Regions from separate parts of the Cryobacterium sp. BB736 genome, predicted to be linked through region 3. Evidence: predicted binding sites of a transcription regulator. Region 3 holds the regulator's gene; each other region holds the start of a gene.
The links. Region 3 encodes LexA, which represses DNA repair genes until DNA is damaged. Its sites were predicted from a motif close to TCGAACANNTGTTCGA; they were not measured.
Positions count from the first base shown of each region.

Region 1 (10,360 bases), 420 kb from region 3:
TAGTCGGCCATTGGTTACCTGCTCCTAGCGATGTAAAGCGGCACGTGTCGTGCCAGCCCGATGGACGTGATCAGTCTAATGACGCCAACTCGGCTCGCTTTCAGAAGCTTCCCAGAAGGCACGGAAAATTCATGCGTCTTCGTATTCGGCCGGCAGGTTGGCGTCGGTGCCAGGAATGCCGAGGTCCTCCGCCTGCTTGTCGGCCATCGCGAGGAGTCTCCGGATGCGTCCGGCCACCGCATCCTTGGTCATCGGCGGGTCGGCGTGCTGGCCGAGCTCGTCGAGGCTCGCGTCGCGGAAGCGCAAGCGCAGCTCCCCCGCATAGCGCAGGTGGTCTGGCACTTGGGAGTCGAGGATCTCCAGCGCGCGTTCGACGCGCGCGCAGGCCGCGACGGCTGCCTGGGCGGAGCGGCGCAGGTTGGCGTCGTCGAAGTTCACCAGGCGGTTCGCGGTGGCCCGCACCTCACGCCGCTGCCGAAGCTCTTCCCATTTCGTCACTGCGTTCGTCGCGCCCATGATCCGCAGCATCGAGCTGATCGCCTCACCGTCGCGGATGACCACTCGGTGCACGCCCCGCACCTCACGGGCCTTGGCGGAGATGCCGAGTCGTCCCGCGGCGCCGACCAGCGCCATCGCCGACTCGTTGCCGGGGCAGGTCACCTCGAGGGCTGCGGAGCGTCCGGGGTCGGTCAGTGAGCCGCGCGCGAGCACCGCTCCGCGCCAGAGGGCCGCCAGCTCCTCCTGGGAGCCGGTGGTCAGGCGGTTGGGAAGCCCGCGCACCGGGCGGCGGCGGGCGTCGAGCAGGCCGGTCTGCCGCGCGAGCGTCTCGCCGCCCTCGAGCACCCGGACGAGGAAGTGGCTGGTGCGGCGGATGCCGGACGCCGAGATCTCGGCCAGCTCGCTGCGGACGCCGTACAACTCGGCGAGATCGCGGCGGACGCGGCGCGCGATGACCGGTGAATCCAGTTCTGACTCGACCGCGATGCGGCCGGAGATCAGGTGCAGCCCGCCGGAGAAGCGGAGGATGGTCGCCAGTTCTGCCGCCCGCACCGTCGTCTTGCTGACCTCGATCCTGGCCAGCTCGTCCTTGACATCGGCGGTGAGCGCCATCGGGTCCTCCTTGAAACGGGTGATTGTGCCGCTATTCGCGGCCAAGATCGCGGTGTTTGGTGCTGACGGCGACCCCCGGCAGATTCCTGATCCGCTCTGCGAGCTTTTCGGCCATCGCCACGGAGCGGTGCTTTCCCCCCGTACAGCCAAAGGCGATCGTAGCGTGTCTCTTGTTCTCGCGCTGATAGCCGGCGAGCACCGGCTCGAGCGCGCGCACGTAGTTGTCGAAGAACTCGGTGGCACCCTCCTGCGCCAGCACATAGTCGCTTACCCGCGCATCCTTGCCGGTCATCGGCCGTAGATCCGGCACCCAGAACGGGTTGGGCAGGAAGCGCATGTCGGCCACCAGGTCGGCGTCGGTCGGCACGCCGTACTTGAAGCCGAAGCTCATCACGGTCACCTGCAGTCCAGGGGCGCCGGCTTCAGCGAAGGTCTCCTGGATCTCGGTCGCCAGCTGGTGGATGTTGAGGTCCGAGGTGTCGATGATGACGTCGCTCGACTCGCGGATCTGCAGCATCCTGGCCCGCTCGGCGACGATCCCGTCGAGGATGGTGTCGCCGTCGCCCTGCAGCGGATGCGGCCTGCGCACCTGCTCGAACCGGCGCACCAGCGCGTCGTCGGTCGCCTCGAGGAACACCACCTGCACCGAGGCGGTCGTGCGAAGCTCCTCGATGACCGCGCCGAGCTCGGAGAACAGCCGCCCACCGCGCACGTCGATGACCGCGGCGATCTTCGGGATGGCATCTCCGGCGCGCGACGCGAGCTCCACCAGGGGCTTCAGCATCTGCGGCGGCAGGTTGTCCACCACGTACCAGCCGAGGTCCTCGAGCGCGTTGCCGACGGTCGAACGACCGGCCCCGGACATTCCCGTGACGACAAGCACCTCCTGGCGGGTGCCGTCATCCGTCATGTCGTCGATCCTCTCAGCGTGAGTGCCCCAAGCTTACCGAGCCGGCCGGCCGCTCAGGCGCGAAGTCGCTCATGGATCGTGCGCGCGGTTGCCTTGCCGATGCCCTTGACCTCGGCGATCTCGACCTGCGACGCCTGCCGCAGTCGGGTCACCGAGCCGAAGTGGCGGAGCAGCTCGCGCACGCGTGCCGGGCCGAGTCCAGGGATGTCGGCGAGCTGCGACCGGATGTCCTTCTTGCGCCGCTGCCGCTGGTAGCTGATCGCGAACCGGTGTGCCTCGTCGCGGATGCGCTGGAACAGGAACAGCGCCTCGCTGTTGCGCGGCAGGATCACCGGGTAGTCGGAGTCCGGCACCCAGATCTCCTCGAGCCGCTTCGCGATCCCGCACAGGGCGATGCCGTCGCCGTTGGCGTAGTCCACGCCGGCGTCCCGCAGCGCGCGGGCCGCGGCCTGTACCTGCGGTTGACCGCCGTCGACGATCAGGAGGTTCGGACGGTAGGCGAACCGCTTGGGCTTCTGGGCGACCTCGCCGTCCTCGCTGATCACCTCCAGGTCGTCGTCGGGCTCGTTGATGCGCGCGAGCCGGCGGCTGAGGGTCTGGTAGATCGACTCCGTGTCGTCCGTCGAGGAGGCGATGCTGAACCGACGGTACTGGTCCTTGCGGGGCAAACCGTCTTCGAAGACCACCATCGATGCGACGATGTTGGTCCCGCCGAGGTGCGACACGTCGAAGCATTCGATGCGCAGCGGCGCCTGCTCCATGCCGAGCGCGTCCTGGATGTCGGCAAGCGCTTGCGAGCGTGCGACGAAGTCGCCGCTGCGCCGCGTCTTGTAGCTGAGGAACGCGGACTGCGCGTTGTTGCGCACCGTGGTCGCGAGCGACGCGAGGTCGCCGCGTTGGGCGACCCGCATGGTGGACTTCGACCGCTCGCCGCCCGCGCGCCTGCGCTCGGTGAGCCACAGCTGCACCTCGTCGGCGTCCTCAGGCAGCGCGGGCACAACGACGACCTTCGCCGGCACGAGCCTGCTCTCATAGGCGTTCAGGATGATGTTCTCGACCAGCTCCGGCAGCTCGAGATCGAGTTCCTTGTCAACCACCCAGCTATGCACACCGCGGATGCGTCCACCGCGCACGACAAACAGCTGGACGGCCGCGGCGAGTTCGTCGTGGGCGACCCCGATGACGTCGGCGTCGACCGCCTCCGGCAGCACGACGGAGTTCTTGGTGAGCACGGCCTGCAGCGCCAACAGCTGGTCGCGGAGTCTCGCCGCCTGCTCGTAGTCCTGCGCGGCGGCGGCCTCGCGCATCCGCTTCTCCAGCTCGTCGAGGAACCGGGAGTCGTTGCCGGCCATGAAGCTCGCGAAGTCGAGCGCGATCGCCTTGTGGTCGGACTTGCTGATCCGGCCGACGCACGGCGCCGCGCACTTGCCGATGTCACCGAGCAGGCACGGCCGACCGGTCTGCTCGGCGCGCTTGTAGATGCCGTCGGAGCAGCTGCGCATCGGGAACGCCTTGAGCATCAGGTCGACGGTCTCCCTGATCGCCCACACCTTGGTGTACGGGCCGAAGTAGCGGGCGTCCTTGATCGACCGGTTGCGGGTGACCATCACACGCGGCACCGGCTCCCCGAGGGTGATCGCCAGGTACGGGTACGACTTGTCGTCCCGGAACTGCACGTTGAACGGCGGGTTGAACTCCTTGATCCAGCTGAACTCGAGCTGCAACGCCTCAAACTCGCTCGCGACCACCGTCCACTCGACCGATGACGCTGTGGTGACCATCGCTCGGGTGCGCTCGTGCAGGCTGTGCAGCGGCCCGAAGTAGTTGCTCAGCCGCGCCCGCAGGTTCTTGGCCTTGCCGACGTACAGCACGCGACCCTGCGCGTCACGGAACCGGTAGACGCCCGGCCGCTGCGGGATCTCGCCCGCCTTCGGGCGGTAGCTCACGGTCTTCGTCATGGCCTTACACGCCGAGGACCTCGGCGAGGAAGGTCCCTGTGTGGCTGTCCGGCGCCTTCGCGATCTTCTCCGGGGTGCCGGTCGCGACGACGGTGCCGCCGCCAGCGCCGCCCTCCGGCCCGAGATCGATGATCCAGTCCGCCGACTTGATCACGTCGAGGTTGTGCTCGATCACAATGACGGTGTTCCCCTTGTCCACCAGGCCATTCAGCACGAGCAGGAGTTTACGCACGTCCTCGAAGTGCAGCCCGGTTGTGGGCTCGTCGAGCACGTAGATGCTGCGGCCGACAGAGCGACGCTGCAGCTCGGTGGCGAGCTTGACGCGTTGCGCCTCACCGCCGGACAGTGTCGTCGCGCTCTGCCCGAGTCGCACGTAGCCGAGCCCGACCTCCTCCAGCGTCTTCAGGTAGCGGTGGATGGCGCTGATTGCCTCAAAGAACTCCGCCGCCTCACGGATCGGCATGTCGAGCACTTCGGCGATGTTCTTGCCCTTGTAGTGCACCGACAGGGTGTCGCGGTTGTAGCGCGCTCCCCCGCACACCTCGCAGGTCACGTAGACGTCGGGCAGGAAGTTCATCTCGATCTTGATCGTGCCGTCGCCTGAGCAGTTCTCGCAGCGGCCGCCCTTGACGTTGAAGCTGAACCGGCCGGGCAGGTAGCCGCGCGCCTTGGCTTCAGCCGTCTCGGAGAACAGGGTGCGGATGCGGTCGAAGACGCCGGTGTAGGTTGCGGGGTTCGACCGGGGGGTGCGGCCGATCGGCGCCTGGTCGACGTGCACGATCTTGTCCAGGTTGTCGAGTCCGCTGATGCGGGTGTGCTTGCCCGGGATCTGCCTGGCGCCGTTCAGCTCGTTGGCGAGGGCACGGTACAGGACGTCGTTGACGAGCGACGACTTGCCCGATCCGCTCACCCCGGTGACCGCGGTGAAGGTGCCGAGCGGGAAGCCGACCGTGACGTCCTTGAGGTTGTTCGCGCGCGCGCCCTCGACCGTAAGCATCCGCTTCTTGTCGACCTTGCGCCGCTTCTTCGGTGTTGCGATCTCGCGCCGCCCGGCCAGGTAGTCGCCGGTGATCGAATGGGTGTTCTCGAGCAGCCGCGCGTAGCTGCCGGAGTGGACGACCTTGCCGCCGTGCTCCCCCGCCCCCGGGCCGATGTCGACCAACCAGTCGGCTGTGCGGATGGTGTCCTCGTCGTGTTCGACGACGATGAGGGTGTTGCCGAGGGTCTTCAGCTTGACGAGCGTGTCGATGAGCCGCCGGTTGTCACGTTGGTGCAGGCCGATGCTCGGCTCGTCCAGCACGTACAGCACGCCGGTGAGCCCGGAGCCGATCTGCGTCGCCAGCCGGATGCGCTGCGCCTCCCCGCCGGACAGCGACCCCGCGGACCGGGACAGGTCCAGGTAGCTCAGGCCGACCTCGATGAGGAAGTCGAGACGCGCACGGATCTCTCGCAGCACCGCGGCGGCGATGTGCGCTTCCCGCTCGGTGAGCTCGAGCCCGTTCATGAACGCGTACGAGTCGACGAGGCTCAGGTCGCTGACGTCTGCGATGCTGCGGCCGTGAATGGTGACCGCAAGCACTTCCGGCTTGAGCCGCTTGCCGTCGCACACCGGGCACGGCACCTCGCGCAGGTAGCTGCCGTAGCGCTGCCTGGCCGAGTCCGATTCTGCCTCCAGGAACTTGCGTTCGATGTACGGCATGACGCCCTCGAAGCCGGTGCTGTAGCGCATCTCGCGCCCGTACCGGTTCTTCCAGCGCACCGTGACGTTGAAGTCGTTGCCGCGCAGGATCGCATCCTGCACCTCACCGTGCAGGTCCTCCCAGGGGGTGTCGAGAGAGAAGTCGAGGTCCTTGCCCAGGCCCTCGAGCAACCGCTGGAAGTAGTTGTAGAGGCCCTTGCCGCCCTGGGTCCACGGCAGGATGACGCCCTCGGCGAGGCTCAGCGACGGGTCGCCGAGCAGCAGCTCGGGATCGACCGACATCCGGGTGCCGATGCCGGAGCACTCGGGGCAGGCGCCGAACGGCGCGTTGAACGAGAACGTGCGCGGCTCGATCTCGGTGAGCTGCACCGGGTGGCCGTTCGGGCAGGAAAGCTTCTCGGAGAAGCTGCGCCACGCGCCGTCGCCCTCCCCGTCGACGAAGTTCACCGCGACGATGCCGTCGGCGAGCCGCAGCGCCGTCTCGAGCGAATCGGTCAGCCGGGTCAGGATGTCGTCGGCCGCCACCAAACGGTCCACGATGACCGAGATGTCGTGCTTGAGCTGCTTCTTCAGCGTCGGCGGGTTGGACAGCTGCACCGCCTCACCGTCGACGAGCGCGCGGGAGTAGCCGCTAGAGGCGAGCTCGCGGAACAGGTCGACGAACTCGCCCTTCTTCTGCCAGATCAGCGGGGCAACAACCTGATACCGGGTGCCCGGCTCCAAGGTCATCAGCTGGTCGGCGATCTGCTGCACCGACTGCTTGGAGATTGCCTCGCCGCACACTGCGCAGTGCGGAACGCCGATGCGCGCCCACAGCAGGCGCATGTAGTCGTAGATCTCGGTGATCGTGCCCACCGTCGACCTCGGGTTGCGGTTGGTCGACTTCTGGTCGATCGCGACCGCCGGGCTCAAGCCCTCGATGAAGTCGACATCCGGTCGGTCGACCTGGCCGAGGAACTGCCGCGCGTACGCCGACAGCGACTCGACGTACCGGCGTTGGCCCTCCGCGAAGATCGTGTCGAACGCGAGCGAGGACTTCCCCGATCCGGAGAGCCCGGTGAACACGACAAGGGAGTCGCGCGGGATCTCGAGGTCGATGTTGCGGAGGTTGTGCACGCGCGCGCCACGGACGCTCAGCCGCGGGCCGTCTACAGGGTCGATACTCACTGAAGTCAATTCTCTGCCATCTTCCGCTGGGCATTGACCGTGACCCAAGCGCCCCGTGTCACCTCGAACGGATGTTCTATGCTATCGCGCTCGCGCGGTGGATGCGTGCACGCGGGTCACGCGTCGCCGAGCACACGCCTGCGGTGAGCCGCGTATTGACGCTTGCCGATCAGGGAGTACAGCACGCGCGGCACTCGCGGCAGGGTCGCCAGCATCCACGCGTCCCGGTCCTCGGGCGGGATCGACTCGAGCAGGAAGCCGAGCCGGATGAGCAGCCTGTTCTTCGGGGTCGACTCGCGGCGGTGGGCGGCGAGTTCGTCCAACTCCTGCTGGGTCAGCGTCGCGGCGACGATCGGCACGATCTGCTGTTCCTCTTCGGCCAGGTGCTGCACGAGGACCGCGCCCAGATGGGCGAGCACCTCCGCGACCCCCCGCCCGTCATCGACGTGCGCGGTGGAACGCCAGGTGGTGAGGTGCAGGTCCAGGCGGTCAAGCAGGCGACTGATCTCGTCATGCTGCGCGCGCATACGACCGACCAGCGGCACGCACGCCGGGGAGCGCTGCTCGAGCCGGTCCCAGAGCACCCTGTCTTGACCTTCGTGATGGGTGTGCAGCATGGCGGCGATGTCATCGAGGTGCTCAGCGACCTGGCCGGTGTGCTTCTGGTCACCGTCCGCGACGGCGCGCACCAGCCCCGGCGCCTCGGCGAACAGGCGGCGAAGCGTGCTGTGGATGAGGATCAGGTCGGAGGTGTCGCAGGATACGCCGGAGGGCCGGGGCGGGTTGAAGCTGGGAAGCGCAGTGGCCATCTCGTACTCTCAAACTCGCGGTTAACCAGTGACAAAGTGTCGATGAATACTAGCGGTTTTCTAGAGAGACTCAGATGTGGCCGGCTGCCTCCATCTGGCGCAGTTCCTTCTTCAGGTCGGCCACCTCGTCACGCAGCCGCGCCGCGAGCTCGAACTTGAGTTCACCGGCCGCCGCGAGCATCTGGTCGTTGAGGTCGGCGATGATGCTCTCGAGCTCGTTGGCGCCCGCCGCCGCAAGGCCCTCGCGGCGCAGCGCCGGCGTCGCCGCGCGTTTGCGCGAGTCGCGACCGGACAGGAGCTCCTTGGTGTCCGCTCCCTCGCGGATGAGCACATCGGTGATGTCGGCGATGCGCTTGCGCAGCGGAGTGGGGTCGATCCCGTGCTCGGCGTTGTAGGCGAGCTGCCTGTCCCGTCGCCGGTTGGTCTCCTCGATCGCGATCTTCATCGAATCGGTGAGCACGTCGGCGTACATGTGCACAGAACCGGACACGTTGCGGGCGGCGCGGCCGATGGTCTGGATGAGCGACGTCGACGAGCGCAGGAAGCCCTCCTTGTCGGCGTCGAGGATCGCCACCAGCGACACCTCGGGCAAATCGAGGCCCTCACGGAGCAGGTTGATGCCCACGAGCACGTCGTATACGCCTTGGCGCAGTTCGGTGAGCAGCTCAACCCTGCGCAGCGTGTCGACATCCGAGTGCAGGTAGCGCACCCTGACGCCCGCTTCCGTCAGGAAGTCGGTGAGCTCCTCCGCCATCTTCTTGGTGAGCGTGGTGACGAGCACCCGCTCGTCGCGGTCGGTACGCCGGCGGATCTCCTCGAGCAGGTCGTCGATCTGCCCCTTGCTCGGCTTGACCACGATTTCGGGGTCGATTAAGCCGGTGGGGCGGATGATCTGCTCGACGATGCTGTCGGTGATGCCGAGTTCGTACCTACCGGGCGTCGCAGACAGGTAGACCTTCTGGCCGACCCGGTCGAGGAACTCGTCAAAGGTCAGCGGCCGGTTGTCGAGCGCGCTGGGCAGCCGGAACCCGTGCTCCACCAGGGTGCGCTTGCGGGAGGCGTCGCCCTCGTACATCGCCCCGATCTGCGGCACCGTGACGTGCGACTCGTCGATGACGACGAGGAAGTCCTCTGGGAAGTAGTCGAGCAGGCAGTTCGGCGGCTCCCCCGCTGAGCGCCCGTCGATGTGCCTGGAGTAGTTCTCGATGCCGCTGCAGAACCCGATCTGCTCCATCATCTCGAGGTCAAAGGTGGTGCGCATCCGCAGCCGCTGCGCCTCGAGCAGCTTGCCGGCTTTCTCCAACTCTGCCAGTCGCTCGGCGAGTTCCTCCCGGATGGTGCCGATCGCCCGGTGCATGGTGGTCGGGCTTGCCGCGTAGTGCGTCGCGGGAAACACTGAGACGGCGTCCATCTGCTGCAGCACCTCGCCGGTGAGCGGATGCAGCGAGTACAGCGCCTCGATCTCGTCACCGAACATCTCGATCCGGATCGCGTGCTCCTCGTAGACCGGGATGATCTCGAGGGTGTCGCCGCGCACGCGGAATTTGCCGCGGGAGAAGTCGATGTCGTTCCGCTGGTATTGCATGGCGACGAATCGACGGATCAGCTGGTCGCGGGAGATGCGCTGGCCCACCTGCAGCGCGACCATCGCCTCCAGGTACTCCTCGGCCGCGCCGAGGCCGTAAATGCAGGACACCGTGGACACCACGATCACGTCCCGGCGACTGAGCAGCGAGTTCGTGGTCGAGTGGCGCAGCCGTTCCACCTCGGCGTTGATCGAGCTGTCCTTCTCGATGAAGGTGTCGGTCTGCGGGACGTACGCCTCCGGCTGGTAGTAGTCGTAGTAGGAGACGAAGTATTCGACCGCGTTGTTGGGCATCAGTTCGCGGAACTCGTTGGCCAATTGTGCGGCGAGGGTCTTGTTGTGGGCGAGCACCAGCGTCGGGCGCTGGACCTGTTCGATCAGCCACGCGGTGGTCGCCGACTTGCCGGTTCCGGTGGCGCCGAGCAGCACGACATCCGTCTCTCCCGCGGTGACTCGGGCCGCCAGTTCGGCGATCGCGGTCGGCTGGTCGCCGCTCGGTTCGTACTCGCTGATGACCTCGAACGGCCTCACCGCACGCGTTGGCTGCATCAGTTAAGACTAAGCCGCTCCCCTGACACGCTCGCGTCGTGGGTGACCAGCACGACGATGCGGTCAGCCAGCGCGGTGCGCAGGTCCGCCATCAGCGCCTCGGCGGATGCCGTATCGAGGTGCGCTGTCGGCTCGTCGATGAGCACAACGTCCGCGGGCGCCAGCAGCGTGCGGGCGACAGCGACGCGTTGCCGCTCCCCGCCGGACAGCCTGCTGCCGGCCGCGCCGATGGGCGTGTCCAGGCCCAGCGGGAGACGCTCGAGCAGGTCACCGAGGCCGACCCGACGCAGCACCCCGGTCAGCTCGGTGTCATCCGGCGCGTCAGAGCGGTCGCGGGCGATGGTCAGGTTGCCGCGCAGCGTGGAATTGAACAGGTGCCCCTCCTGCGGGCACCAGGCGATGCGCTCACGCAGCAGCGCCGGGTCGATTTCTGCGGTGTCCCTGCCGTTGACCAGGTAGCGGCCGCCTTCGGGACGCAGTTGGCCGAGCAGGGTCAGCAGCAGGGTCGACTTGCCCGCGCCGGATGGCCCGGTGACGGTGAGCCAGTCGCCGCCGGTCAGCGTGGCCGAGACC
Region 1 covers NZ_JABXWQ010000004.1:22,092-32,451, forward strand. Annotated here, with positions in the region: gene IRG63_RS09635 (superoxide dismutase) at 1-11, opposite strand, end outside; gene whiA (DNA-binding protein WhiA) at 130-1,110, opposite strand; gene rapZ (RNase adapter RapZ) at 1,142-2,020, opposite strand; gene uvrC (excinuclease ABC subunit UvrC) at 2,074-3,978, opposite strand; gene uvrA (excinuclease ABC subunit UvrA) at 3,983-6,844, opposite strand; gene IRG63_RS09660 (hemerythrin domain-containing protein) at 6,961-7,653, opposite strand; gene uvrB (excinuclease ABC subunit UvrB) at 7,724-9,787, opposite strand; gene cydC (thiol reductant ABC exporter subunit CydC) at 9,787-10,360, opposite strand, start outside.
Region 1: a site for LexA is predicted at 6,908-6,923, ahead of uvrA (excinuclease ABC subunit UvrA). Genes of this name have one in related genera too.

Region 2 (10,360 bases), 120 kb from region 3:
GGTGGCTGAGTTTCGGCGGGTCACCGTCGAGCATGCTCGCGGTCATCACCCAGCCGCGCCAGACCACGAGCGCTGCGATGCCGATGGCGAGGGTGATCACGGATGGCAGCTGGGTGCGGACCACCCGCACCGCCCACACCGCGGACGTGGCCGCCAGTTGGGCGACGGCTGCGCCGGCAACGAAGGCAAACGGAACCGCCAGCTGCCCGATGGTCGACATCATCAGCGACACGGTCACAGGGCCGAGGTCGTAGCCGAGGGAAGCGCTCAGGGCGCTTGCGCTCAGAGACGTCGTGCCGAACGCGATCGTGAGGAGCGCGAGAATCGCCGGAAAGTCCCACCAGGCGAAATCGAATCGACGGCGGATGACGGTGTACACGATGAGCGCCAGCGCGACACCGATGGTCGCGATCCTCGAGTTGAGGGTCTCTTCGCCGATGTTCATTGATCCGACAAAGAGGAGGACGAGGACGGTCAACACCGTGACGACCGCGGTCAGCCATCCGGTGACGTGCAGCACGGCGGTCTGCACCAGCGCGATTGAGATGACAAGCAGCAGCATGAGCACCCAGAGCACTGGGCGCGGGAATGAGAGGTACTGGCCGCCGACGGTCACCGAGAGCGGCAGCGTCTCCCGCAGTGCAGACGAGAACAGGATGCCCGCCACCGCGACGCCGTAGCCGATGACGGCGATGGTGGCGATGGGCTTCAGACCCTTGGGCCAGCCGTCGGCTCGCAGCCTGCCTTCCCGGTACGGCCGACCGACGACGTGATCGAAGAAGGAGCTGACCATCGCCCAGGCGATGCCGACGATACGGCGCGGCCGGGACGATGTCTGCTTCTGGCTGAGGGTCGCGGTCACGGCTCACCGATCCTCAGCGCGGAGTTGAGGCTTTGGACGGACCAGATGCCGTCCCGCCCGGCGAGGACGTGTCGAGACAGTGCGTCCGTTTCGACTTGGATTGTCCACTCGAGCACGGTTTCGCCCTGGTCGTCGACGAGAGTCGCCGAGTCGCGATCGACCAAAATGACGTGCTTGCCGTCGCCGATGGCATGGCTGGCCCCGTCCCGCGACCAGAGGATGGTCCCGTCGTCGGGGTCGAAGGCGACGCTTTCCTCGTCGCTCACGACCACGACCTGTCCTGCTGCAGCCTGCACAGCGGACGGGAGACCGAGGTAGCGCGCGTCCCACAGCTTCGTGCCGGTGGTGAGCCGGTAACTCGTGACCCAGGAGTCGCCTTGGGCGACAACGACCACATCGTCGGCGATGGCGATCCCGTACGCCTCTGTGCCGTTCGCATCCCATCGGATGTCGCCGTCACTGCGATCGAGCGCAACGACTCGGCCGGCACGGTCGACGACGATGACGGTGTCCACGCCGACGACGGCCCGCTGGTCGACATCTGCGCCGATCGGCGTTTCCCAGCGGGTATTGCCGCTGATCGCGTCGACGCTCGTGACGACGCCGTCGAGTCCGACGATGATGGCGTTGCCGGCGCCGTCTGAAACGGGTGCGGCGACGACGAGGTCGTTGGTGTCGCGCGTCCAGAGCCGCTCGCCAGCATCGCTGTAGGCGACAATGCGGCGGCTGGACGTGGTGACGATGATGATGTCGCCGACAGCGCCCAGCGCGATGGCGTGGCCCCCGGGGTGACCGATCCAGTGGTGCACGAGTGATCTGTCGCTGGCGTCGTAGCGCAATGCGACCAGGTCGTCACCGCTGTCGCGTGTTGAGACGATGATGCCGGAGGCGGTCAGCGCCGGCACTACCGAGTAGGACGGGATGCCCTCGTCCTCCCCGTAGACCGGGTCGCGCCGCACCGTCTGCAGTTCTCGATCCCGCCAGGCGCTCGGATCGGTCCATGCGCCGATGGATCTGGTGGCGGATTGCGACTGGAGCCGTGGAGCGTCGATCCCCGCCTGGATGACGACTGTGTCGTCTACCGTGGCGTCGATCGCGACGCGACCACGCCCGGGGCACCACAGGTCTGCTTCGTTAATGGTCAGAAGGAGGGCGCCTGCGTCGTCGAGGTATTCGATGACGCCGCGAGTCTCGATGCATCCACGGGCGTCGTTCACTCTTGCGTTCTTGAGGAGGCTGGCGCTCTCGGGCTCGTGCGCGGTGAAGCGGGAGCGGTAGTTCAGGGACTCGTTCACGAAGGCGGTTCCTTCGCCTTGCCAACTGGATCCTGGTGCGACATCCGTGGGCAGCACCAGCAATCCCGGGGTGTAGAGGAAGGACACTTCCCCACCCCAGACGACCATCGATTCGACGCCCGCGTCCGTGAACCGGAACAGCTCGCCGTTCTGCGTGGTCTCGCCATCGGTGACCGTGGTGGTGGTTTCGCGCCAGAGCGTCGCGTTCCTGACCTCGCTGTCGCTGAGGCCACCTAGCAGCGCGTGCGCAGCCATGCTGGGAAGGGTGAGGAACTCTTCAACTCCGGTTGCCCTGGAGCTTTCGGTGGAGCGCACGACGCCGTCCTGGTCCACGAACCATTCGACGTGTCCATCTGCAGGGATGAGTACGGCGGCATTGCTCTCGTCCTGCCCGGATGCCTGCTGGTCGCTGAGAGCGATCGCGCCGGTGCAGACAGCGACGACTGCCACGATCGACACGGCCGCTGCGACGCTGGACCCACCCAGCTTTGCGAGGGCACCGGCGGAGGTCACTCGATCATCGTAGGGGTTGACGGTCTTTCAGTTGTGCTGCCGTTCAGCCCCAATTCGGGCACTGTCGAGACCCGTCGCTGGGCAGAGTTCTCCCCGAGTGCCTTCAGGTGGCGTGATGTCGCTCCGCGGTTCGGAGGGCGTCGTTGAGTGCCGGGGATTTGGATGGCATCGGCCTTGGTGTCTGGGTGGGGTCGATGTCGCGGGGTGGGATGAGCCAGAACCGGGCTAGCGGGTCGTGGTCGCGGGTTTCGATCTCCCAGCCCTCGTCGTGCAGCAGCAGGTGGTGGTGGCGGCAGAGCAGGATGCCGTTGTCGATGTCGGTTGTTCCGCCGTCGCGTTCCCACCAGCGGATGTGGTGGGCCTCGGTCCACTCCGGGGGTCGGTCACAGTCGGGCCAGGCGCAGCCGCCGTCGCGGGCGGCCAGCAAGCGGCGTTGGGCCCGGTTGAAGAAGCGCTGCTCCCGGCCGAGGTTGACCGGGAGGGGGCGGTCGTCGAAGACGATCAGCTCGATCCCGTTCAGGCAGGCGTTGCGCTCCACGGTGGCGATCGACACCGGGTAGTCCTGGCCTTCGATCCAGCCCCGACCGGTCCGGTCGGTCAAGTCTGTGGCGGCCACCAGCACACGCACCGCGGGCCGGTTCACCCCGACCACACCCTGCGGGTCGGTGTCGAGGGCCAGTTGGATCAGCTCCAGCATGCCGTCGGAGGCCAGCTGCTCGGTGGTGCGGGTGTCGGCCATAATCTGCTCCGCCCGCGCCTGCTCCGGACCGGTGGTGAAGCGGGGTCCGCCGCGTCGGGGTGAGGTGAGCTTGTCGTAGACGTCATCGATCAGGGCGGCGCCCTCGGGGTCGAGGTCCCAGGTGTACCGGGTCATCCCGTCATCCCGCTTCCACCTGCGGAAGGAGCGCAGCGCCCGGCGCTGCCGCTCCCGCTCCACAATCCCGGCCGCATCCAGGTCATCCCGGGCGGTCCGGGCCAGCCGCAGCAGCTGCTCGGCATCGAGCGCGCCACCGGGCGTGGTCGCCGATTCGGCGACGCTGGTCACCAGCCGGGTCGCGGCTGCGGTCAAGTCGTCAGTCGTGACACCGGGTCCCGGCCGGCCCAGCCCGGTGCGGATCGCCTCGGCACCGGCCACCGAGACGGTGCCGGCCGCGACGGCCCTCCCCACCGCGGCCAGCCAGGGTTCGGTCATCATGCTGGCAAGGCCGACCGGGTCGTCGATCCCGTTGGCTTCGGCGTTGTTCAGCAGGTCGGCGTCGTTCATCATGGTGCCGACCCGGACGAGCGTGGTCGCCTCCCGCGCCGTCGAGCCGGTCACCCCGCGGATCAGCGCCTCCGGGGTGCGGAACCCCTCCTTCCGCGCCAACCCACCGAACCCCGCCTCCACCGATGAGCGGCGCACCACCTCACCGGCCAGCACCGACGCGCAAGCATCAAGACTGCGCTTCGCCTCCGCCAACGACCGCTGCGCCGCCAGCAGCTGCTTGTCACCCAGCCCCCTAGCACCGGGCGCGTCGGCGCCGATCCGGGCGGCAGCAGCAAGCAGAACCTCGAGCGAGGTGCTGAACGTAGCTGCGGAACTGGTCATGCATCAATTGTCCCAGCATCGAACACAGCTACACAAGCACATCTGAGAATCTGTTAGAAACTACTTCCCGGGCCACCTGTGGAGGAGCAGTCGGTGTCGCACGGGCCTTCGAGCCAGCCGCCACCAAACACCGATCAAGGACGGTTCAGGACTGGCGAATAGACTGGAGTGCGCGTCGGCGGCCCGCTCGAACGGCCCGGCGAACCACCCCGATCGGCGAAAGGCGAAGCGCAACTATGGTCAGAGCCACGAATATCGATGCGACTGCGGTCAATACGATTCGCTGGCTCTCCGAAACCGACACCACCATCGTCGTGCCCGTCTACCAGCGCCAGTACCGCTGGGACATCGGCGGATGCGAGCAGTTGCTCGCAGACATCCGTGACGCTGCGGATGCGGCGCACAAGCACACCCACTTCATCGGCTCGATCCTGTCGAGCGCCAATGCGGGCAACGGCGAACTCGTCTTGATCGACGGCCAGCAGCGGATCACGACGCTCATGCTCTTGATCGCGGCGCTCCAGCACACCGTACGGGAGCACGACCCGGAGCTGGCGGCTCAACTGCAGCAGGTGCTGGTGTCCCCCAGCGACCCGACCCGCACCAAGCTGCAACCGCACCGGGCGTGGGCGGAGGTGTTCGAGAGCGTCATCCTGGACCGCCGGCTCGGTGACGCCCTGCGAGACTCCCGCTTCGACGACAACTACGCGTTCTTCCGCAGCCAGATCCCGGCCGACGAGGTCGCCCAGGTCTGGAACGGTCTGCAGCGGCTCGAGCACGTGTCGATCACGCTCGGCACCCACGCCAACGCGCAGCAGATCTTCGAGAGCCTGAACTCGACCGGCGAGCCGTTGCGCGACCACGAACTCATCCACAATTACGTGCTCATGGGCCTATCGCACGCCCAGCAACGCGAGATCGAGAGCGAGTTCTGGCTTCCGATCGAGGAGCACACGGGCGAGTCGATTGCGAGCTTCTGGCGCCATTACCTGGTGATGACCACCGGACGGGAGATCGACGTCGTCGGAGGTCGCGGGGTGTACGAGGCGTTCCGGCACCGGTTCCCTCGACTGGAGCTCGAGACGCTGCGCGAGTTCGCGACCGAATGGCGCGAGTTCTCGGCGATCTACCGCACGCTGATGGAGCCGTCTCGCGAGAAGGATGCCGACATCGCGGCCCAACTCGGGTACCTCACCACCTTCGGCCAGCTGATGTATCCGCTGATGATGCGGGTCTACCGCGACTACCTCACCGGCGCCGTCGACAAGCCGGCGCTGCTGGCCTCGCTCGAGCGCATTCAGTCACTGCTCATCCGTCGGACCATCGTCGGCCTTTCCAACGACCGGCTGGTGGCGCGGTTGTGCCGTGCGCGTGAAGACGGTCCCGACAGCCTGCTCAACGCGATCGCCCGGATCACGCCATCGGATGAGCGAGTGCGGGTCGCGCTCAAGTATGGCGAGCTCCCCCACCCCGGCTATGTGCTCGGGCGACTCTCGGGTGCCACCGACCTGTCCGAGCTGGACGTCGAACCGATCATGCCGCTGGCGCCTGGCGATGCCTGGACCGGTGACGGTGCGCGGAGCTGGGCCGAATTCAGTGAGGACGAGCAGAACAGCCACCGCGCGCTGGCGCAGACGCTCGGCAACCTGACGCTCCTCGAGCAGTCGCTGGCGGAGCGCGGAGCAGACCTGCCGTTCCCACAGAAAAGGGAGGCGATCTACGCGAAGAGCCAGATCGGTCTGGCGTGCGAGCTCGCCGACACACCCGTCTGGGGCACCGCCGCGATCTCGGAGCGAACCGAACGACTCACCTTGGAATTCGTGCGCATCTGGGCTCGACCGGCTGTTGTCGGGATCGATGATGACGGTCTGACTCCGATCCTGGACGCGAAGCGCCGACCGGGCTGGCCGCGCGGCTGGCAGCGGGAGTTCGAGTACGTTGAATACCGCGGCGAGCACTGGGAGGTGTACGACGTCAAGTACCTGTTCAACCGCATCTTCAAGCGGCTCTGGGCGGATGCGCGTGACGACGTCGTCGCATTCAGCGCCCACCGCGGTGGGCCGATCTTCCAGGCTCAGGCGTGGAACGGGCAATGGGACCAGCTCGACGCGGGCAACTTCCTCTACATGGGCTGGGATTCGAAGTACATGCTGACCGCCGTGCAGGGCGTGCTTGAGGAGTCGGGCATCGCATCCGAGGTCTTCGTCAAATACTCCTACATCGGCGCGGCCATGTAGCGCTGGAGCATGGCCCGCTTCAAGCGCAATGTGCAGTGCCTCGGATGGTGCACTGGACTCGTTTCTACAGATGACTGGTTCTCAACCAAATTGGTTTGCAGTTCCCAGCATGTTTGCAAATTGCAGTGGTGACATCTGCTTGTTTCCGTTAGGTGCTGTGAAACCCCGCACGTCCGGCGTTGCTGCGAGTCACGCGTTCACGATAACCGCGCGGCCGCCACGTTATCGGCAGAAACTAGATTCCCGGAGTCGAGAATGATTAGACGCAGCACAACAGTCGTTTCGACCGTCGTCGGCGCGTGCGTATCGGCAGCGCTCCTCGCGGGGTGCACAGGCGACGATTCTGCCCCGGCATCCTCACCGACATCGTCCGCGTCGACGTCAGCCGCGCCGACTCCGTCACCGACCGCATCGCCGGTTACGCTGCCGACCGACTGCGCATCCTTGGGCACGGACGAGACCCGCACAGCCGTGCTCGCTGGGTTGAATCCCCAGGGAGGGGACTATACCCAGTTCGTGAGACCCGCTCCCGACTCGGCACGGCTGGTGCTGGGCTGCGACTGGTTCGCCGGAGACGCCACCGGGCTGCTGGTGCTAATCAGCACGGCCTCCCCCGCAGATGTCGCGGCCGCAGCCGCCAGTCTCACCGCGGACGGCTTCACCTGCGCCTCGTCGGACTCGGGCGCCCAGCGTTGCGAGCTGGTCACGCCTCACTCCCAGTACCCCGTGGACGTCAAGGAGACGATCGTCGCCCGCGACGGCGTATGGGTGTACGTGGAGAGCTCGAACCTCGACGGGACGCCGCTGCTCGACGAGATCGTGCAGGGGATTTTCGGCTGAAACCGCGACCTACCCGCCGGGACAGTGGGTCCCGGGAGCGAAACCGAGACTCGTCCTCCACGAAGTGCGAGATCGGGCGTCGAGCGGCTCTCCGGGCGGATTCGCGTGATGAGGTCGTTGCGTTCAGCGCCCACGCGGCGGGCCGATCTTCCAAGCGCAGGCGTGGAAACGCTACCTACATCGGCCAGGCGATGTAACGAGACCCAAAAGTTTTTTCGGCCCGAGTGCATCCAAGACACCCCTCCCGCAGGAAGTACCTCTGTGACGGGCGATTCCCGCCCACTCAATGAGGAGGACACAATGCGATACAAGATTCTCACGGGACTTGCGGCCGGCTTCGTTGCCACTGCTGGTCTCGCTGCACCAGCGCAGGCGATCTCGCCCTCGACAGCGGATCTCTATCTTCTGCACGCCGTGCCGGACCTGACCGTGGATGTGTGGGTCAACGGCGAGGTCCTGATCGAAGACTTCGCGCCGGAGACGCTCACGGATCCGCTCGATCTTGCTGCCGGCGATTACGAGGTCGTGATCACGGCGCCCGACGACCCGATCTCCTCCCCGGCGATCGGACCGGTCACACTCACGCTCGCCGCCAACACCAGCTACACGGCGGTTGCCCACCTCGCAGCCGATGGCACCCCAACAGCGACAATGTTCACCAACGACCTCGCGACCACTGCCGCCGGAACGGGCCGGCTCACCGTGCGTCACACGGCAGCCGCTCCCGCCGTCGATGTCCTTGCGAACGGCGAGGCGGCGTTCACGAACCTCGAGAACCCGAACGAGGTCAAGGCCGATCTGCCAGCGGGCACGATCTCGGCTGCAGTAGCGGCGACGGGCACAACCGAACCTGTTATCGGTCCGGCTGACGTGAACGTTCAAGAGGGCGTCAACACGATCGTCTACGCGTGGGGCAGCCTCGAGGACGACAACCTCGCCCTGGCCGTGCAGACCATCGATGGGCTTCATGCGGCCCCGGGTGGTGTGAATTCAGGCACCGCCGGACTGGTTGCCGACCCCGACCCGGCCCTCATCGGAATCGGAATCGCCGGGCTGATGGCGCTCCTCGCAGTGGGAACCATGGTGACCCTGCGGGTGCGTGCGAAGAACGAAGGCTAGCCGGTGCAGACCAGGAGGGCAGGCGTGTTCTCGCAGATCGGGGTGTGGGGCATGACTGTCCTTCTGTTGGCGGGCTGCTCCTGGACTCAGGAGCAGCCCTCTCCGTCTGCAACGCCGAGCCAGCACAGCAGCCTCGGCGCCGATTCGGAGATCGGCACCCACAGCGCCGCCCTCGGGGCGGTGCCAGCACCTACGCCGCCGACTCGAGTGCAGATCCCCTCCCTCGAAGTCGATGTAACCGTGCGGCCGGTGGGCGTGGAGGCGGACGGGTTCATGGAGATTCCCCCGGATGTCGCAGTCGGAGGCTGGTACAAGTACGGCTCGGACCCAGGCAGCGACACCGGCACGACGGTCATCGCGGCCCACGTGGACTCTCCCAAGTACGGGATCGGTCCGTTCGCAGCGTTGAAGGATGCATCCGTCGGGGCGGTCGTCTCGGTGACCTCGGCTGAGGGTGTCGTGCACGAATACGTGATTGAGTCCGTGGAGCGCATCGAAAAAGCGCGGTTGCCGCTCGATGAGGTGTTCGACCGAGAAGGCGCCCCGCGGCTGGCTCTCATCACGTGCGGCGGACAGTTCGACTACGGCACCGGTCACTACGAGGACAACATCGTCGTGATCGCAATCCCCACGACGCCGTGAACCGGCGCGAGTAGTATCCCGAAAATGGCCAGCGAAGCCGATGAGGCTGAGGCACGATTCACCGCCGCCTTCGTCGAGGGTGACGAGGAGGCGCTTGCGTGGGTTTACCGACGCTGGTCACCGCTCGTGTACACGATTGCTGTTCGCTCTCTCGGCGATGTCGGGGATGCCGAGGATGTCACCCAGAAGACCTTCGTGGCGGCGTGGACCGGCCGCACGGGGTTCGACTCGTCCCGGGCGCAGCTGTCCACCTGGCTCGTGGGCATCGCAAAGAACAAGATCGCGGACACGCACGAAGCGCGAACACGTATCGGCCGACTGCACGCTCAGCTCGCCGCCACCACCAGTCCGCTCGAAGCCGTCGTCGAGCCCGATGACCTCGCCGACACCCTTGTGCTCTCGGATGAGATCGCCCACCTGGAGCCGGAAGCGCAAGTGGTCGTGCGACTCGCCTTCTATGACGATCTCACCCATAACGAAATCTCAGAACGGCTGGGTCTACCCTTGGGCACGGTCAAGAGTCACATCCGGCGCAGCCTGCAGCGGATGCGCGCACGATTGGAGGTGACCTATGCGCCACGTGGACCCTGACACCCTCGCGCTGCTGGGCATGGGCGAGGAGGTCGCCGACAGCGAGTATCGCGAACACATCGCCCAGTGCCCCGAGTGTGCGTCCGAACTCGCGAACTACAGCCGGGCTGCACGCGTTGGACGAGCCACCCTCGGGGCGGGGGAACTGCTTGAACCGTCTCCGCGGGTCTGGGACCGCATCTCTGACGAGCTGGGCATCACCGAGGAGCCGACGGCTGAGGTCGTCGAGCTCGCTCCCCGGCGGCGCCGGTGGGTTCCGCTTGTCGCGGTGGCCGCGAGCGTGGCACTCCTCGCATCCCTCGGGATCGTCCTCTGGCAGTTTGCGCAGCCGTCTCCACCCACGGTGATCGCAACCGCGACCCTCGAAGCCTTCCCCGCCTGGCCGGGCGCCACCGGAAAAGCTGTGGTTGAGCAACAAGCCGACGGCACCCGTGTGGTGCACATCGATTTCGATGCACCCAGTCTCAACGACGCGTATGAGGAAGTGTGGCTCATCTCATCCGACGCGACCCGACTCGTGAGCCTCGGCACCGCCTCCGGCCCGACAGCCACTCTCCCGATTCCTGACGGCATCGACCTCTCCACCTATGACCTGGTCGATGTGTCAGCCGAGCCGTACGATGGCAACCCCACCCACTCGGGCGATTCCATCGTCCGCGGACAGCTTGAATGA
Region 2 covers NZ_JABXWQ010000004.1:320,692-331,051, forward strand. Annotated here, with positions in the region: gene IRG63_RS11005 (hypothetical protein) at 1-862, opposite strand, end outside; gene IRG63_RS11010 (PQQ-binding-like beta-propeller repeat protein) at 859-2,670, opposite strand; gene IRG63_RS11015 (HNH endonuclease signature motif containing protein) at 2,774-4,258, opposite strand; gene IRG63_RS11020 (DUF262 domain-containing protein) at 4,495-6,495, shown strand; gene IRG63_RS11025 (hypothetical protein) at 7,012-7,335, shown strand; gene IRG63_RS11030 (DUF4397 domain-containing protein) at 7,636-8,454, shown strand; gene IRG63_RS11035 (class F sortase) at 8,506-9,096, shown strand; gene IRG63_RS11040 (RNA polymerase sigma factor) at 9,121-9,687, shown strand; gene IRG63_RS11045 (anti-sigma factor) at 9,668-10,360, shown strand.
Region 2: a site for LexA is predicted at 4,355-4,370, ahead of IRG63_RS11015 (HNH endonuclease signature motif containing protein). Genes of this name have one in related genera too.

Region 3 (10,360 bases):
ACGCGATTGGCAGCCTTGCGCGCGAAGCCCATCTCGTGGGTGACGACGACCATGGTCATGCCGTCCTTTGCCAGCCCGATCATCACCTCGAGCACCTCGTTGATCATCTCCGGGTCGAGCGCACTCGTCGGCTCGTCGAGCAGGATCAGCTTCGGGTCCATGGCAAGTGACCGCGCGATGGCGACACGCTGCTGCTGCCCGCCGGACAGCTGGGAGGGAAGCTTGTTCGCCTGGTTGGCGACACCGACGCGCTCGAGGAGCTGCATCGCCTGCTTGTCGGCATCCGCTTTGCTCATTCCGCGCACCTGGCGGGGGCCGAGCGTGACGTTCTCGAGCACGGTCTTGTGCGCGAACAGGTTGAACGACTGGAAGACCATGCCGACATCGGCGCGCAACTGGGCGAGACCCTTGCCCTCTTCGGGCAGCTTCTTGCCGTCGATCGTGATCGTGCCCGAGTCGATCGTCTCGAGGCGGTTGATCGCTCGACAGAGCGTCGACTTGCCGGAACCGCTCGGGCCGATCACCACGACGACCTCGCCGCGACGGACGGTCGTGTTGATGTCCTTCAGCACATGAAGATCGCCATAGTGCTTATTGACCTCGTCGATCACAACGAGAGGATCGGTTGCGCTTCCTTGCATTTGATCAGTTGACCACAGCGCGCACTATGCGGTCAAACCAAAACGCCGGTTGTGATCGACGTGAGATGCGTCAGGCCGAGCGGTGCGCGAATGCCGACTCGTACAGGCAGACGGATGCCGCGGTCGCGAGGTTCATCGATTCGGCGTTGCCGTAGATCGGAACGGTGAGAACGCGGTCGACCAGCGACAGGTGCTCGTCCTCGAGTCCGTGGGCCTCGTTGCCGAACAGCCACGCGGTCGGCCCGGCAAGCACACCCGAGATCCGCGACTGAAGCAGGTCGTCACCCTTGACATCGGCGGCGATCACCTGGAGACCGGCGGCGCGAGCGCGCTCGATGACCGTGTCGAGATCGGCGCCGACCGCGATCGGCACATGGAAGATCGAACCGGTCGAGGCCCGCACGACCTTCGGGTTGTAGAGGTCGACCGTGCGCCCGGTGAGGATCACGCCGTCAGCACCCGCCGCATCCGCTGCCCGGATGATGGTTCCGGCGTTACCAGGGTCGCGCACCTCTTCGAGAATGGCCACGAGCTTCGCGTGCCCCGGGCGGAGGATGTCCTTCACCGCGGTCGGGAACTGGGCGCACACCGCGACGATGCCCTGCGGCGTCACGGTGTCGGCCATCGAGTCCAGCACCTGCTCGCTGACGAACTCGACATCGACCCCCGCGTCGACCGCGGTCTGGGCGATGTCGGTGTAACGGTCGAGCGCAGTCGGCGTCGAGTACAGCTCAACGACCAGTTCTGGTCTGTACGCGAGGGCCTCGGCTACCGCTTGCGGTCCCTCCAAAAGGAACAGCCCGGTCTCAGACCGGGCTGCCTTGTTGGAAAGCTTGGCAACCGCTCGAACCCTCGGTGACCGTGGATTGTCGATGATCGCCATGTAAGAAATACTACTTCGCTGCGGTCTCCCGGGGAGCCGAGGTGTCGGCCGGAAGAGCGGCCTTGGCGGCCTCGACGATCGACGCGAAGGTCGCAGGCTCGTTGACCGCGAGCTCGGCGAGGATGCGACGGTCGACCTCGATGCCGGCCAGGTTCAGGCCCTGGATGAAGCGGTTGTAGGTCATGCCGTTCGCGCGTGCCGCCGCGTTGATGCGCTGGATCCACAAGCGACGGAAGTCGCCCTTGCGTGAACGGCGGTCACGGTACGCGTAGACGAGCGAGTGGGTGACCTGCTCCTTCGCCTTGCGGTAGAGACGCGAACGCTGGCCGCGGTAGCCGGATGCGCGCTCGAGGATGACGCGACGCTTCTTGTGGGCGTTGACGGCCCTCTTCACTCTTGCCATTTGTGTAAGTTCCTTATCGTGTCTTCGGCCGCAGTTACTTGCCGAGAAGCTTCTTGATGTTCTTGACGTCGGCAGGCGCGATGACCTGGTCCTGGTTCAGGCGACGCTTGCGCTGGCCCGACTTGACCTCAAGGTTGTGGCGCATGCCCGCCTGCTGCTTCATGACCTTTCCGCTGCCGGTGACCTTGAACCGCTTCTTGGTCCCCGAGTGGGTCTTCTGCTTAGGCATCCTTTTCCTCTTTCGTTTCTGTGGTCTCTTCGTGCGACTCGGGCGCGGCATCCCGGTGGGGCTTGGACGCATCCCGTCGGGCGTTCGCCTCGGCCTTCGCCGTTGACTTGTTCTTGTGAGGGCCGATGACCATCACCATGTTCCGACCGTCGATGGTCGGGGTGGACTCGACCGAACCGAATTCGGCGACATCCTCGGCGAAGCGCTGCAGCAGCTTGACGCCCAGTTCCGGACGCGACTGCTCGCGACCGCGGAACAGGATCATCGCCTTGACCTTGTCACCCGCCAGCAGGAAGCCCTCGGCGCGCTTGCGCTTGGTCTCGTAGTCGTGCTTGTCGATCTTGAGGCGGAAGCGCACTTCCTTCAGCACGGTGTTCGCCTGGTTGCGCCGGGCCTCCTTGGCCTTCTGCGCCTCTTCGTACTTGAACTTGCCGTAGTCCATGATCTTCGCCACGGGCGGCTTGGAGTTCGGCGCGACCTCTACAAGGTCCAGGTCCGCCTCCTGGGCAAGACGAAGCGCGACGTCGATCTTGACGACGCCGACCTGCTCACCGCTGGGTCCGACGAGTCGGACCTCGGGCACCCGGATCCGGTCGTTAGTACGGGGTTCGCTGATAGGGAGCTCCTCATTCGTGAAAATCTGCTGCCAAACCGAAAAGCGGATGCTTATCCGGAGCGCGAGAGAGGAAACCCACCTGCCGCGCTTGAGAATTCTCACGCGGCAACGGCACCCAAACCTACCCCCGGATTGCGCCGGCGGCGGAGTGCCATTCGACCCGGTAACCTTGATGAGGCGGTCAACGCGGGTGGGAGAATCTCCACTTTCGCACCGAGAACACGTAATCGTTTCTCAGGGCCCGGACGATTCTAACAGAGGATGCACTGATGAGCGACACCTTCACCGACGACCTGGGCAACGACGCTGCCCGCGATATCGCGGATGTCCCCGCGGTCGAGGTCATCAACACCGTCGCGATCCACCTGCTGAGCGCTGCCGCAGTCAAATGCGGCCTCGCCGACGACCCCGAGTCGCAGACCGACCTCGATGAGGCGCGCAAGCTCATCAACTCCCTGGCCGGTCTGGTCACCGCGGCCGCGCCGGAGCTCGGCGACCACCACGCTCGTCCACTGCGCGACGGGTTGCGAAGCGTGCAGCTCGCGTTCCGAGAGGCGTCGGTGATCCCGGATGCTCCAGGCAAGGGTCCCGGGGAGAAGTACACCGGCCCGGTCAACTAGGCGCGGGCGAGCCTGACCTCGACCGAGTCGACCCGTTCGGCGATCAGCTCGCTGGCGGACCAGCGCTCGTTCAGGCGCGCGAACAGTGACTTGAGCTGCTCTGCGTCGAGTCCGTCAATGAGGGTGAGCACGACCAGGAGTTCCGGACCGGCCAGGCGCGCATCCGGGTCCCCCGGGGCGAGCTGAAGCGCGACGACCGCCGGCTCGTCGGCGACCGACCGGTCGAACTCGGCGGCGACCGCGACGTCGGAGAAGGCCGGTGTCCACGGCTGCTGCTTCGCCATCGACCACAGCGCTGGGCGGCGCACGCCGAATTCGGTCGGTGATGTCGGGTCGAGCACGACGAGGTCGGTGTGTTCGCTCGCGGCCGCGAGCGCGACGCGCACACCGGTCGCGGGAACGGGCCGCGCGGTGGGGTTCCACGCCGACATCGCGCCGACCGAGCTGAACACCGGGATCACGGAGCGGCCATCCGGGCCCTTCACAGTGACGATCGCGAGCTCCTGCGTCTTGTCGATGAGCTTGCCATCGTCGCTCAGCCCCAACTCTCCTGCCTTCGCGAGGAGCGGGATCAGCACGCGCGCATCGCGGAGGACGTCGACGACGGCCGCCTGATCCGCCTGACCTGCGTGGAACCGGTCGATCGCGTCGATCAGCTCGGGCGGCGCGCTGCCGTCATCGTCGGCGTTGGGGTTGGGCTCGAAGTGCCTGCCAGCCCACGGCTGGCCTGCGGAGTCGGTGGGTCCGGTCATCCGGATGCGACGTCGAGCGCCTCAGCCAGGGTGAACGCGCCGGCGTAGAGTGCCTTGCCGACGATGGCGCCCTCCAGGCCGTGCGGCACCAGCTCGCGCAGGGCGGCGATGTCGTCAAGGCTGGAGACGCCGCCGGAGGCGATGATCGGCTTGTCGGTGCGCTCGGCGACCATGCGCAGCAGCTCCAGGTTGGGGCCCTGGAGCGTGCCGTCCTTGGTGACGTCGGTGACGACGTAGCGCGCGCATCCGGCTTCCTCGAGCCGGTCCATGACCTCGAACAGGTCGCCGCCGTCCCGGGTCCAGCCGCGCGCGGCGAGCGTCGTGCCGCGCACATCGAGGCCGACAGCGATCGCGTCACCGTACTCGGCGATGACGTGGGCGGCCCAGACCGGGTTCTCGAGTGCCGCGGTGCCGAGGTTGATGCGCTTAGCGCCGCTCGCGAGAGCCGTCTCGAGGGTCTGGTCATCCCGGATGCCGCCGGAGAGTTCGATGTTGACGCCACGCGCGGCGCGTATGACGCGGCGGATGGCCGAGTGGTTGGTACCGCGGCCGAACGCGGCGTCGAGGTCGACGAGGTGGATCCACTCGGCTCCCTGAGCCACCCAGTCCGCCGCGGCATCTGCCGGGTCGCCGTAGTTGGTCTCGGTTCCCGCTTCGCCTCGGGTGAGGCGGACGGCCTTGCCGTCTGCGATGTCGACCGCCGGAAGCAGGGTGAGGCCCGGGATCGTATTGAACTCGCTCATGGTCGCTTTCTTGAAGGGTGTTGGTGCTGTGTGAGGTCGCGCGGCGCCGTACGCGCAAGCTTTAGATACTAGTCACTTCCGCAGTGACCCGACCCAGTTCGACAGCAGCCGCAGCCCGGCCTCGCCGGACTTCTCCGGGTGGAACTGGGTCGCGGCCAGTGGGCCGTTCTCCACCGCCGCGACGAAGCGCACGCCATCGTGCTCCGCCCAGGTGACAGCCGGGTGGGAGAACGGGGTGTCGGTGAGGGTCCACTGCCGGGCCGCGAACGAGTGGACGAAGTAGAAGCGCTCATCGCTGACGCCTGCGAAGAGCCGTGAGTTCTCGGGCGCCTCGACCGTGTTCCAGCCCATGTGCGGGAGCACCGGGGTGCCCAGGCTCTCCACGGCGCCGGGCCATTCGCCGAGGCCCTCGGTGTTCTGCCCGCGTTCGAGGCCGGATTCGAACATGACCTGCATGCCCACGCAGATGCCGAGCACCGGGCGTCCGCCGGCCAGCCTCCGGTCGATCACCTCTGGGCCGCGGACCGTTGCCAACTGCTGCATGACCGCGGCGAAGGCGCCGACGCCGGGCACGACGAGCCCGTCGGCTTCCATCGCGGCTGCCTTGTCGCCGGTCACCGTGACATCCGCCCCGGCGGCCTCGAGAGCCTTGGCTGCGGAGTGGATGTTCCCGCTCCCGTAGTCGTAGACGACGACGGATGGCCTGGTCACGACTACAGCGCGCCCTTAGTCGACGGGATGCCGCTTACTCGGGCATCCGGAGCAACCGCCTGGCGCATGGCACGCGCGAACGCCTTGAACTCGGCCTCGGCGATGTGGTGCGGGTCGCGTCCGCCGAGCACCGTGATGTGCACCGTGAGTGCCGCGTGGTGAGTGATCGCCTCGAAGACGTGGCGGACCATCGAGCCGGTGAAGTGGCCGCCGATCAGGTGGAACTCGAAACCCGCCGGCTCGCCGCTGTGAACGAGGTAGGGACGGCCGGAGACATCGACGACGGCGCGGACGAGCGCCTCATCGAGCGGCACGTGGGCGTCGCCGTACCGGGCGATGCCGGCCTTGTCGCCGAGCGCCTGCCCGATGGCCTTGCCGAGCACGATGCCGATGTCCTCGACCGTGTGGTGCACGTCGATGTGGGTGTCGCCGGTGGCGTGCACCTCGAGGTCGATGAGCGAGTGCTTCGAGAACGCGGTGAGCATGTGGTCGAAGAACGGGACGCTGGTCCGGATGTCGGAGGTGCCGGTGCCGTCGAGGTTGACCGACAGACGGATGCTCGACTCACTGGTCTCCCGCTGGAGCTGGGCGACGCGCTGATTAGCCATTGATCAATCCTATTCGTCAGCCGAGTTCGGCCAAGGCCGCGAGGAACTGGGTGGTCTCCTGCTCGGTGCCGGCGGTGACACGCATGTGGTGCGGGATGCCAATGTCGCGAATCAGGATGCCTCGCTGCAGCAGCGCCTCGAAGGTGGCGCTCGGGTCGGCGACGCCGCCGAACAGCACGAAGTTGGTCCAGCTGCGCAGCACCGGGTGGCCGAGGCGCGGCAGCTCTTCCAGGAGCCGGTCGCGTTGGCCGCGGATGTCGTCAACCATCGCGAGCATCTCATCGGCGTGGGCGAGCGCCGCGAGGGAGGCCGCCTGGGTAAGCGCGGAGAGGTGGTACGGCAGCCTGACGAGCCGCAGCGCGTCGGCAACCGACGGGTCGGCCGCCAGGTAGCCGAGCCGGGCGCCCGCGAACGCGAAGGCCTTGCTCATGGTGCGGGACACCACGAGGCGTTCCCGGCCGGGCAGCAGGGTGAGGGCGCTCGGCTCCCCCGCCGGCATGAACTCGGCGTAGGCCTCGTCGACGATCAGGATGCCGCGGGTAGCCGCGTACGCGACCTCAATGGTCTCGAGAGATACCGGTGTGCCGGTCGGGTTGTTCGGCGAGCAGAGGAACACGATGTCGGGATCAGTCTTCTTGATCCAGCGTTCGACCGTCTCAGGCGAGAGTTCATAGTCGGCGTCGCGCTCGCCCGTGACCCAGCGGGTTCCGGTGATGGAGGCGATGATCGAGTGCATCGAGTACGTGGGCGGGAAAGCCAGCGCGGTGCGGTCCGGCCCGCCGAATGCCTGCAGCATTTGCTGCAGCACCTCGTTCGAGCCGTTGGCGGCCCAGATATTCTCGCCCGTGAGGTCGTGGCCGAGGTAGCCGGCGAGGCTCTCCCGCAACGCGGTGAACTCGCGATCCGGGTAGCGGTTGATGCCGAGGACCGCCTCGGCGAGGCCCGCGACGATGTCGTGCGCGACCGCCTCCGGGATCGGGTGCGAGTTCTCGTTGACGTTCAGGGCAACCGGCACGTGGAGCTGAGGTGCGCCGTACGGTGTCAGGCCGCGAAGGTCGTCACGAATGGGCAGGTCTCGAAAGGAAAGAGGCATCGATCAATCGTACGGCGGCCTCTGTGTCCGCCGGGCCACCGCCGGGTCGCGCCCGTTCCGGACACCTGCGGCCACGCGCCACGCCGCGCCCGTTCCGGACATCCGCACCCTCCCGCCGCGACGCGCCTGCTCCGGACATCTGCGGCGCGTGTGCCGGGCGCGCCTGTCCGGAACGGGCGCGGTCCGCCGAGACACCGCCGTCCTCTCCCCTACAGGCGTCCGCCGGGCGATTCGCCGGAGGCAGCGTCAGTTGGAGTAGGCCGCCGGAATGGCCAGGCGCTGACCGCCTTGCACCTCGGAGCTGGTCAGCCGGTTGAGGCTGAGGATGTCGGCGACAACGTCACCCGGGTCGGCTTGCGGCGCGATGTCGGCCGCAAGTTGCCACAGGGACTGCCCGGCGAGCACCGTCGTGTACTCGAACTCATGCGCGGAGCCTTCGCTGTCTGCGACCGCGCCGCCCCCGTTGAGCGCGAACGCGCTGATGGCGATCACGACTGGGGCGGCAACCAGGGCGGTGATCACTGCGCGCCCACGACGAGTCAGCCGAAGTCGGGCCACGGGCTGCGCTGCGGTCATTGCTGTCTCCTTCATGGTGCTCCTCCTCTAGTGATCTCGCCGTACTGGGTTCTCGTATCCGACGCTCGGCCGGGAGCGCCGGATACGAAGCTTTGTTCCGAATGTATCTTCGATAGTGATCGAAATCAAGTCAATTTTCGAAGTGTGTCGCGGCGAGTTATCAACACGCTCGAAGAAATGTTTGTTTTGGTCACGAGAGGCGGATACAGTTTCGATTGTCTGGACTACAGACAATCAGCAGCCACTGACATTGATGTGGCGTGAGGGGTGGAGGACCCTATGAGCGCGATCGAGAACGGGCGCGGCGAGGCGGGCGCGAAGCCCGGTACCCGACGCCGCAAGAGCCTCAGCGAGAAGCAGCTCGCGATTCTCGAGGTGATCCAGCGCTCGGTCGCGACGCGCGGCTACCCGCCGAGCATGCGTGAGATCGGCGACGCCGTGGGTCTCTCCTCACTGTCGAGCGTCACTCACCAGCTGAACCAGCTGGAGCTCAGCGGCTACCTCCGCCGCGACCCGAACCGCACCCGCGCGCTCGAAGTGCTCATCGAACTGCCGAGCCAGCCGGAGGAGAGCACCATCCCGGTCGGAGACGCCGCGATGGTCCCCCTGGTCGGACGCATCGCCGCCGGCATCCCGATCACCGCGGACCAGCAGATCGACGAAGTGTTCCCGCTCCCCCGCCAGCTAGTCGGGAAGGGAGACCTCTTCATGCTCAAGGTTGTCGGCGATTCCATGATCGACGCGGCCATCTGCGACGGCGACTGGGTTGTCGTGCGCCAGCAGAAGAACGCCGAGAACGGCGAGATCGTCGCGGCGATGCTCGACGATGAGGCCACTGTCAAGGTCTTCCAGCAGCGCGACGGACACACCTGGCTGCTGCCACGGAACTCGGCCTTTGCGCCCATCCTGGGCGACCAGGCAGAGGTCCTCGGCAAGGTCGTGGCGGTGCTGCGGGCGGTCTGACCGCCGACCCCTTCACGAGACTGCAGAAAACGGCATTCTGAGCGCTCAAAATGCCGGTTTGCGCAGTCTCGGTGGGAATCTCGGCTGAAGGGGATCTCGACAGGCTCGGATCTCGACAGGCTCGGTCACCGAGGAGGCACGATCACCGATGGGTCAGGCCGACACGACCGCCCAGCGGCGAAGCTCGGGGGCGTAGTGCGCGGTCACGAGCGCGTGCACGCGCGTGCCGGACTCTTCGTAGTCGGTGGACAGCACCCGACCGTGGTCGTGCAGACCCGAGATCACGTCGCCACGGTCGTACGGCACCAGCAGTTCGACCTCGATGTCCGGCGCGGGCAGCAGCCGGGCAATCTCCCCGAGCAGCTCCTCGATGCCCTCACCGGTGCGGGCGGACACGAACACCGCGTTCGGTTCCAGTCCGCGCAACACCAGGCGAGTGCCGTCATCCACCAGGTCGGCCTTGTTGAACGCGACGATCTCCGGGATGTCCCGCGCGCCCACCTCGCCGATGACGTCGCGCACGGTCGCGAGCTGGCTGGCTGGGTCCGGATGCGATGCGTCGACGACGTGCACGATGACGTCGGCGCCCGCGACCTCCTCGAGGGTGGAGCGGAACGCCTCGACCAACTCGTGTGGGAGGTTCCGCACGAACCCGACGGTGTCGACGAGCGTGTACCGGCGGCCGTCCTCGGTCTCCGACTTGCGGACGGTGGTGTCGAGTGTTGCGAACAGGGCGTTCTGCACGAGCAGTCCGGCTCGCGTGATGCGGTTCAGCAGCGACGATTTGCCCGCGTTGGTGTAGCCGGCGATCGCGACGGTCGGCACCTCGTTGCGCTGACGGTTGGCGCGCTTCGCCTCGCGTGCGGGCGCGAACTCCTTGATCTGCTTGCGCAGCTTCGCCATCCGGGTGTGGATACGCCGACGGTCGAGTTCGATCTTCGTCTCACCTGGACCGCGGGAACCCATGCCGACGCCGGCGCCGACCTGGCCACCGGCCTGCCGGCTCATCGACTCACCCCAGCCACGAAGGCGGGGAAGCAGGTACTCGAGCTGCGCGAGCTCGACCTGAGCCTTGCCCTCGCGGCTCTTCGCGTGCTGGCTGAAGATGTCGAGGATCACGGCCGTACGGTCGATGACCTTGACCTTGACGACATCCTCGAGGGCGCGCCGCTGGCTGGGTGCCAGCTCGGTGTCGGCGACGACGGTGTCGGCGCCGAGTGCCGCGACCACGCCGGCGAGTTCCTGAGCCTTGCCCTTGCCGAGGTAGGTGCTGGGGTCCGGGTGCGGGCGTCGCTGCAGCAGGCCGTCGAGCACAACCGCGCCGGCGGTCTCTGCGAGGGCCGCGAGCTCGCGCATCGAATTCTCCGCGTCGGCGAGGGCGCCCTGGCTGTACACGCCGATCAACACGACATTCTCAAGCCGCAGCTGCCGGTACTCGACCTCGGTGACATCCTGCAGCTCGGTGGACAGCCCGGCGACGCGACGCAGCGCCTGCCGGTCCTCGCGGTCGAGTTGATCGCCG
Region 3 covers NZ_JABXWQ010000004.1:444,033-454,392, forward strand. Annotated here, with positions in the region: gene IRG63_RS11590 (amino acid ABC transporter ATP-binding protein) at 1-641, opposite strand, end outside; gene IRG63_RS11595 (RNA methyltransferase) at 712-1,518, opposite strand; gene rplT (50S ribosomal protein L20) at 1,535-1,927, opposite strand; gene rpmI (50S ribosomal protein L35) at 1,962-2,156, opposite strand; gene infC (translation initiation factor IF-3) at 2,149-2,739, opposite strand; gene IRG63_RS11615 (DUF1844 domain-containing protein) at 3,042-3,392, shown strand; gene IRG63_RS11620 (SseB family protein) at 3,389-4,144, opposite strand; gene priA (bifunctional 1-(5-phosphoribosyl)-5-((5-phosphoribosylamino)methylideneamino)imidazole-4-carboxamide isomerase/phosphoribosylanthranilate isomerase PriA) at 4,141-4,887, opposite strand; gene hisH (imidazole glycerol phosphate synthase subunit HisH) at 4,960-5,598, opposite strand; gene hisB (imidazoleglycerol-phosphate dehydratase HisB) at 5,601-6,206, opposite strand; gene IRG63_RS11640 (histidinol-phosphate transaminase) at 6,223-7,299, opposite strand; gene IRG63_RS11645 (LysM peptidoglycan-binding domain-containing protein) at 7,546-7,890, opposite strand; gene lexA (transcriptional repressor LexA) at 8,155-8,838, shown strand; gene hflX (GTPase HflX) at 8,992-10,360, opposite strand, start outside.